DNA from 2 places in the Pseudomonas svalbardensis genome. Region 2 is predicted to be linked to the other one. Evidence: predicted binding sites of a transcription regulator. Region 2 holds the regulator's gene; the other holds the start of a gene.
What was found. The regulator sigma-54, encoded in region 2, starts transcription at its own class of promoters, with help from an activator protein. The targets are predictions, from matches to a motif close to ANTGGCATNNANNTTGCTNT.
Positions count from the first base shown of each region.

Region 1: a site for sigma-54 is predicted at 3,072-3,091, ahead of glnA (glutamate--ammonia ligase). Genes of this name have one in related genera too.

Region 1 is NZ_CP125619.1:360,457-364,603, reverse strand. Features, by position in the region: gene typA (translational GTPase TypA) at 1-1,263, opposite strand, end outside; gene thiI (tRNA uracil 4-sulfurtransferase ThiI) at 1,403-2,857, opposite strand; gene glnA (glutamate--ammonia ligase) at 3,188-4,147, shown strand, end outside.
Region 2 is NZ_CP125619.1:1,007,192-1,011,338, reverse strand. Features, by position in the region: gene lptB (LPS export ABC transporter ATP-binding protein) at 1-75, shown strand, start outside; gene QFX16_RS04370 (RNA polymerase factor sigma-54) at 260-1,753, shown strand; gene hpf (ribosome hibernation-promoting factor, HPF/YfiA family) at 1,827-2,135, shown strand; gene ptsN (PTS IIA-like nitrogen regulatory protein PtsN) at 2,148-2,612, shown strand; gene rapZ (RNase adapter RapZ) at 2,615-3,472, shown strand; gene QFX16_RS04350 (HPr family phosphocarrier protein) at 3,488-3,763, shown strand; partial or broken gene QFX16_RS04345 (ZIP family metal transporter) at 3,771-4,147, opposite strand, start outside.

The DNA of each region.
Region 1 (4,147 bases), 650 kb from region 2:
GATACCGATCTGTTCCATGATCGAACCTTGCGATTCTTCTGGCAGGTCGATGGTCACGTTTTCGTACGGTTCGTGCTTGACGCCGTCAACCATGCGGATGATCACTTCCGGACGACCAACACCCATTTCGAAGCCTTCGCGACGCATGGTTTCGATCAGTACCGAGAGGTGCAACTCACCACGGCCGGAGACTTTGAACTTGTCGGCGGTGTCGCCTTCTTCAACGCGCAGAGCAACGTTGTAGAGCAGTTCTTTGTCCAGACGTTCCTTGATGTTACGGCTGGTGACGAACTTGCCTTCACGACCGCAGAACGGCGAGTCGTTAACCTGGAAGGTCATGGAAACAGTTGGTTCGTCAACGGTCAGCGGCTTCATCGCTTCGACGTTCAGTGGGTCGCACAGAGTGTCGGAGATGAACAGCTGGTCGAAGCCGCTGATGCAGACGATGTCGCCGGCAGCTGCTTCGTCAACGTCGATACGGTGCAGACCGTGGTGACCCATCAGCTTCAGGATACGACCGTTACGGCGCTTGCCGTCGGCGTCGATAGCCACAACTTGAGTGTTCGGCTTGACGCGACCACGGGCGATACGGCCAACGCCGATAACACCCAGGAAGCTGTTGTAGTCCAGTGCCGAGATTTGCATCTGGAACGGACCGTCACGGTCAACTTGTGGAGCCGGTACGTGGTCAATGATCGCCTGGTACAGCGGGGTCATGTCTTCAGCCATGTCGGTGTGTTCCAGACCGGCAATGCCGTTCAGGGCCGAGGCGTAGACAACTTTGAAGTCCAGCTGTTCTTCGGTAGCACCGAGGTTGTCGAACAGGTCGAAGATCTGGTCCAGAACCCAGTCCGGACGCGCGCCTGGACGGTCAACCTTGTTGATGACCACGATTGGACGCAGGCCGGCTTCGAAAGCCTTCTTGGTCACGAAACGGGTTTGCGGCATAGGGCCGTCTTGAGCGTCAACCAGCAGCAGAACGGAGTCAACCATCGACATTACGCGTTCAACTTCGCCGCCGAAGTCGGCGTGGCCCGGGGTGTCCACGATGTTGATGTGGTGGCCGTTCCAGTTGATGGCGGTGTTTTTCGCCAGAATGGTAATACCGCGTTCTTTCTCCTGGTCGTTGGAGTCCATCACGCGCTCGTCGTTGAGCTCGTTGCGCTCCAGGGTGCCGGATTGACGCAAGAGTTTGTCTACCAGGGTGGTTTTACCATGGTCAACGTGAGCAATGATGGCGATGTTGCGTAGATTTTCGATCACTTGTGTATCTCGATCAGAGGATTCGGTGTGCTGACAAGTCTTGGCAGCGATTAACAGTAGAGTCCGGCAAAGCCGTTACAGCTTGACGGCGGCGTCGGGGGGCCGGTGACGCAGGCCACAGGCAAACAGCCCCGGGCACTTAGCTCGGTCGATAAACGCGCACATTGGCATGCCCCTCACTGAGCAAATGGTGGGCATGCAGGCGACTCATCACGCCTTTGTCGCAATACAGCAGGTACTGGCGAGTAGGGTCCAGTTCCTTGAAACGAGCGTTCAATGCATAAAACGGCATCGTTTGTACCTCAATGCCAACGAGGCCCAGCGGGTCGTCTTCAGCGGCATCCGGGTGACGGATGTCGATGACGATCTGACCAGCCAGCGCTTCGCTGACTTCTTCGATCTGCACATCCTGGCCCAATTCGTCGATCACGCGATCGATCGGCACCAGTTTGGCGTTCTCGAGCGCACGCTCAAGTACTGCCATGTCGAACTGTTGTTCTTCGTACTCCACGCGTGGACGCTTGGCGTGGGTCTTGGGGTTCACCGAGATGACCCCGCAGTATTCCGGCATGTGCTTGGCGAAGTCGGCAGTACCGATTTCGTTGGCCAGGTCGATGATGTCCTGCTTGTGACTGGCGATCAGCGGACGCAAGACCAGCTTGTCGGTCACGCAGTCGATCACGGACAGGTTCGGCAGCGTCTGGCTCGACACCTGGGAAATCGCTTCGCCGGTGACCAGCGCATCGATGTCCAGCCGATCGGCAATACGGGAAGCAGCGCGCAACATCATACGCTTCAAAACTACGCCCATATGACTGTTATCGACTTTCCCGAGAATTTCTCCCAGTACTTCCTCGAACGGCACACTCACAAATAACACGCGCTGGGAGCTGCCGTACTTCTTCCAGATGAAGTGCGCGACTTCCATAACGCCCAGTTCATGGGCTCGTCCGCCCAGATTGAAGAAGCAGAAATGGCTCATCAGCCCACGGCGCATGATCTGGTAAGCAGCAACAGTGGAATCGAAACCGCCGGACATCAGCACAAGTGTCTGTTCCAGGGCACCCAGCGGATAACCGCCGATGCTGTTGTGCTGGCTGTGGATCACGAACAACCGTTTGTCGCGAATTTCGAGGCGAACTTCGATTGCAGGCGTTTTCAGCGAGATTCCGGCGGCGCCGCACTGACGACGCAGTTGGCTGCCGACGTATTTCTCGACGTCCATCGAACTGAATTCATGCTTGCCGGCACGCTTGCAGCGCACCGAAAAGATCTTCCCGGCCAACGCGTCACCGAAGTGCTGTTTGCACTTGGTGACGATGTCGTCGAAGTCGCCCAACGGGTATTCATCGACTTGCAGGAAATGCGCGATGCCCGGCATGCAGCTCAGGCGCTCGGTCATGTCCTTCAGGGCTTTGGGCTCGCTGACGCGGGTCTCCAGCTCGAGATTGTCCCACACACCGTTCACCACCACAGCCGGGTCCAGGTCGCGGAGCACGGTACGGATGTTTTTGGCCAACTGGCGGATGAAACGCATCCGTACCGGGCGGCTCTTGATGGTGATCTCGGGGAAGACTTTTACGATTAGTTTCATGAAAACAGCGCGCGCTGGGCCAGCCGAAAAAGGGGGGCGCGGATTATAGCGGAAATTGCTCAAGGTTTAACCAGTTAATGTGCAGAAGGTTTTGCGCGCACCAAAACGGGTCATTTGTTGGATTTGACGCTACATTACGGGGCGCTATTTCCAGCTTTGCTGCGCCTTGCACCTTTATAAGCGTGAAATTGGGGCAAAAAACCCATGGTGGGGCACTGGCATGCAATTTGCTCCCTTGTGAGGCAGGTTGCCTTGGCAGAGTATTCGCGCCGGCATCACCCACATTCTAAGGGCATCCACTACTAAGCCCGAAGCCACCCGGAGGACACTATGTCGAAGTCGGTTCAACTCATCAAAGATCATGACGTCAAGTGGATTGATCTGCGCTTCACGGACACCAAAGGCACTCAGCACCACGTGACCATGCCGGCTCGCGACGCGCTGGATGAAGCTTTCTTCGAAGAAGGCAAAATGTTCGACGGTTCCTCCATCGCTGGCTGGAAAGGCATCGAAGCCTCCGACATGATCCTGATGCCGGACGACAGCACTGCCGTTCTCGACCCGTTCACCGAAGAGCCAACCCTGATCCTGGTTTGCGACGTGATCGAGCCTTCGACCATGCAAGGCTACGACCGTGACCCACGTGCGATCGCCAAGCGTGCCGAGGAATACCTGAAGTCGACCGGTATCGGCGACACCGTATTTGTCGGTCCAGAGCCTGAATTCTTCATCTTCGACCAAGTGAAGTTCAAGTCCGATATCTCCGGCTCGATGTTCAAGATCTACTCCGAACAAGGTTCGTGGATGTCCGACCAGGACGTGGAAGGCGGCAACAAAGGCCACCGTCCAGGCGTCAAAGGCGGCTACTTCCCGGTTCCACCGTTCGACCACGACCACGAAATCCGTACCTCCATGTGCAACGCCATGGAAGAAATGGGCCTGGTCATCGAAGTTCACCACCACGAAGTGGCAACTGCCGGCCAGAACGAAATCGGTGTGAAGTTCAACACCCTGGTGGCCAAGGCTGACGAAGTTCAAACCCTGAAGTACTGCGTACACAACGTTGCTGATGCATACGGCCGCACCGCGACCTTCATGCCTAAGCCACTGTACGGCGACAACGGTTCGGGTATGCACGTTCACCTGTCCATCGCCAAAGATGGCAAGAACACCTTCGCTGGCGAAGGCTATGCCGGCCTGTCCGACACCGCTCTGTTCTTCATCGGCGGCATCATCAAGCACGGCAAGGCGCTGAACGGCTTCACCAACCCGTCGACCAACTCCTACAAG
Region 2 (4,147 bases):
GAAGGTGACTCTGCCACCATCCTGGCCAACGACCTGGTCAAGGAAGTGTATCTGGGCCATGAGTTCCGCCTGTAAGCACTGAGGTGTCTGGCTGGTTGCTCGGGCGCTTGTCTCGATAAAAAATCAACATTTTTTTATTGTTACAGCGCTCTAGGCAAACGCTGCAGTTTCGGGCATATAATTTGCTTATGTTTGGCGCTCCGGCGCCCTGTAGTGGATGGCGCATGTGCGCCGGCGAATAAGGTGTTAAGCCCCTGCCATGAAACCATCGCTAGTCTTGAGAATGGGCCAGCAGCTGACGATGACACCGCAGCTGCAACAGGCCATCCGCCTGCTCCAATTGTCGACCCTGGACCTGCAACAGGAAATCCAGGAGGCCCTGGAGTCCAATCCGATGCTCGAACGCCAGGAAGAAGGCGACGACTTCGATAACGCCGACCCCTTGGCCGACAAAGCCGAACAGCCACCCAACGCCGATGTTTCGGAACCCTCCTACCAGGAAACCGCTCCGACGGTGGACAACCTCGAGGAAGGCGACTGGAACGAGCGGATTCCCAACGAACTGCCCGTCGACACCGCGTGGGAAGACGTCTACCAGACCAGCGCCAGCAGCCTGCCGAGTAACGATGACGACGAGTGGGATTTCACCACCCGTACATCGGCCGGCGAAAGCCTGCAAAGCCACTTGCTGTGGCAACTGAACCTGGCACCGATGTCCGACACTGATCGCCTGATTGCCGTGACCCTGATCGACTGCATCAACAATCAGGGTTACCTGGACGAAACTCTCGAGGAGATTCTCGAAGCCTTCGATCCGGAACTGGACATCGAACTGGACGAAATCGAAGCCGTCCTGCACCGCATCCAGCAATTCGAACCCGCTGGCATCGGCGCCCGTAATCTGGGCGAATGCCTGCTGCTGCAATTGCGTCAGTTGTCCGCCAAGACGCCTTGGCTGGTCGAGGCCAAACGCCTGGTCACCGATTACATCGACCTGCTCGGCAGCCGCGACTACAGCCAGCTGATGCGTCGCATGAAGCTCAAGGAAGATGAACTGCGCCAAGTGATTGAATTGGTCCAGAGCCTCAACCCGCGCCCAGGCTCGCAAATCGAGTCCAGCGAAGCCGAATACGTCGTTCCCGACGTGATCGTACGCAAGGACAACGAGCGCTGGCTGGTGGAACTGAACCAGGAATCCGTGCCGCGCCTGCGGGTCAATGCTCAATACGCCGGTTTCGTGCGCCGCGCCGACACCAGCGCCGACAACACCTTCATGCGCAATCAGTTGCAAGAGGCCCGCTGGTTCATCAAGAGCCTGCAAAGCCGCAACGAAACCCTGATGAAAGTAGCCACTCAGATCGTCGAGCATCAGCGCGGTTTTCTTGAATACGGCGACGAAGCCATGAAACCGCTGGTCCTGCATGACATCGCCGAAGCGGTGGGCATGCACGAGTCGACGATTTCTCGGGTGACCACGCAAAAGTTCATGCATACCCCTCGGGGTATATATGAACTGAAATACTTTTTCTCGAGCCACGTCAGCACCTCAGAGGGCGGTGAATGCTCGTCCACGGCGATCCGCGCGATCATCAAAAAACTGGTTGCCGCGGAAAATCAGAAAAAGCCGTTGAGTGACAGCAAGATCGCTGGTTTACTGGAGGCACAAGGCATTCAGGTGGCTCGCCGCACCGTCGCCAAGTACCGCGAATCCCTCGGGATCGCGCCTTCGAGCGAACGCAAGCGGTTGATGTAGAGCCACGCCACAGCGTTCCAGTGGCAGGCATTTCTGCCTGCCGCTTTATGCACTGGCAACGAAGGAGAGCTGTATGCAAGTCAACATCAGTGGACACCAACTGGAAGTGACCGAACCTCTTCGCACCTACATCGGCGAAAAACTCGAACGATTAGAGAGGCATTTCGACAAGATCACCAACGTGCAAGTCACGATGACGGTCGAAAAGCTCAAGCAGAAAATCGAAGCCACGCTGCATATTCCCGGCAATGAAGTGGTCGCAAACGCGGAGCATACCGATATGTACGCGGCGATCGACGCACTGACCGACAAGCTGGATAAACAACTCAAAAAGCATAAGGAAAAGACCCAAAGCCTCCTCCAGGGCGCGACCGGTCGTTAACACTCCCAACCCATGATCCGACTTGAAAGCATCCTGACCCCCGGCCGTTCCCTCGTGAACGTGCCGGGCGGCAGTAAAAAGAAAGCCCTCGAGCAAATTGCCAACCTTATCCACAAAGAAGTGCCGGATCTGGAGATGCAAGATGTCTTCGAGGCTCTGATTGCCCGTGAAAAACTTGGCTCAACCGGTTTTGGCAACGGCATCGCCATTCCCCACTGCCGCCTGAAGGGCTGCACCTCGCCCATCAGTGCCCTGATGCACCTTGATGCACCCATCGATTTCGACGCCATCGACGGCGCCCCGGTTGACCTGCTGTTCGTTCTGCTGGTCCCGGAAGCCGCTACCGATGCGCACCTGGAGTTACTGCGCCAGATCGCCAGCATGCTCGACCGCAAGGAAGTGCGCGAAAAACTGCGCAGCGCCCCGAGCAATGAAGCCTTGTATCAGGTTGTCCTGGACGAGCAAAACGGTCATTAATCATGCGCTTGATCATCGTCAGTGGCCGCTCCGGCTCAGGTAAAAGTACCGCACTCGATGTTCTCGAGGACAACGGCTACTACTGCATCGACAACCTGCCCGCCGGCCTGCTGCCGGAACTGGCCGAACGCGCGTTGATTCACACCGAGCTGGCGCAACCGCTGGTTGCCGTATCGATCGATGCGCGTAACTTGCCGAGTCACTTGTCGCGGTTTCCCGAACTGCTGGAAGAAGTACGCAGCCGGCATATACAGTGTGATGTGCTTTATCTGGACGCCGACGAAGAAACCTTGCTCAAACGCTTCTCGGAAACCCGCCGTCGCCACCCGCTGAGCAATGCCAATCGCTCGCTGGCCGAGGCCATCAACGATGAGACCGCCCTGCTCGGGCCGATTGCCGACCTCGCCGATCTCAAAGTAAACACCACCAACCTGAACCTGTATCAGCTGCGGGATACCATCAAGCTCCGCCTGCTGAACCAGCCGGAACCCGGTACGGCGTTCCTGGTGGAGTCTTTCGGCTTCAAGCGTGGCATGCCGGTGGACGCTGACCTGGTGTTCGACGTGCGCTGCCTGCCGAACCCTTACTGGAAGCCAGAGTTGCGCGATCAATCCGGGCTCGACCAACCGGTTGCCGAGTACCTGGCGGCACAGCCGGACGTCGAAGAGATGTTCCAGGACATCTCCACCTACTTGTTCAAGTGGCTACCACGCTTTGCCGCCAGCAACCGCGCTTATGTCACCATTGCCATTGGCTGCACCGGCGGCCATCACCGCTCAGTCTACCTGACCGAACGTCTAGGCCAGGCCCTGCAAAAAACCCTGAAGAACGTCCAGGTTCGCCACCGCGACCTCAGCTAAAGGATTCACACCGCGATGCCTGCTCTGGAAATTGAAATCATCAACAAGCTGGGCCTGCATGCCCGCGCTTCTGCAAAATTCGTTGGCGTCGCCGGTGAGTTCAAGGATTGCACGATCAGAGTAGGACGCACGCCGGAATCCACGGTCGACGGAAAAAGCATCATGGCAATGATGATGCTCGCTGCGGGCAAGGGCACCAAAATCCACCTGAGCACCGAAGGTGAACAGGCTGATGAGGCGCTGCAGGCATTGGTGAATTTGATCAATGACTACTTCGGCGAAGGCGAATAACGCTCGCCTAAGCGAGCGCTGTATCCATCACCATCATCAAGCAAAACCCGATCAGCAACCCAAGACTTGCAAGCTTGTCGTGACCATTGCGGCGCGACTCGGGGATGACTTCATGGGTGACCACCAGCAACATTGCCCCGGCCGCCAGTGCCAACCCCAAGGGCAACAACAATTCGGCCAGGCTCACTAGCCAGGCACACAACAACGCGAAGACCGGCTCGACCAACCCTGACGCAGCACCAATCAGGAACGCCTTGACCCGCGACATCCCTGCCCCGGCCAATACCAGCGCGATCACCAGACCTTCCGGCACATCCTGCAAGGCGGATGCCCATGGCCAGACTATCGGCGTCAGGCATGCCACCCCCCGCCGACACTCCGACC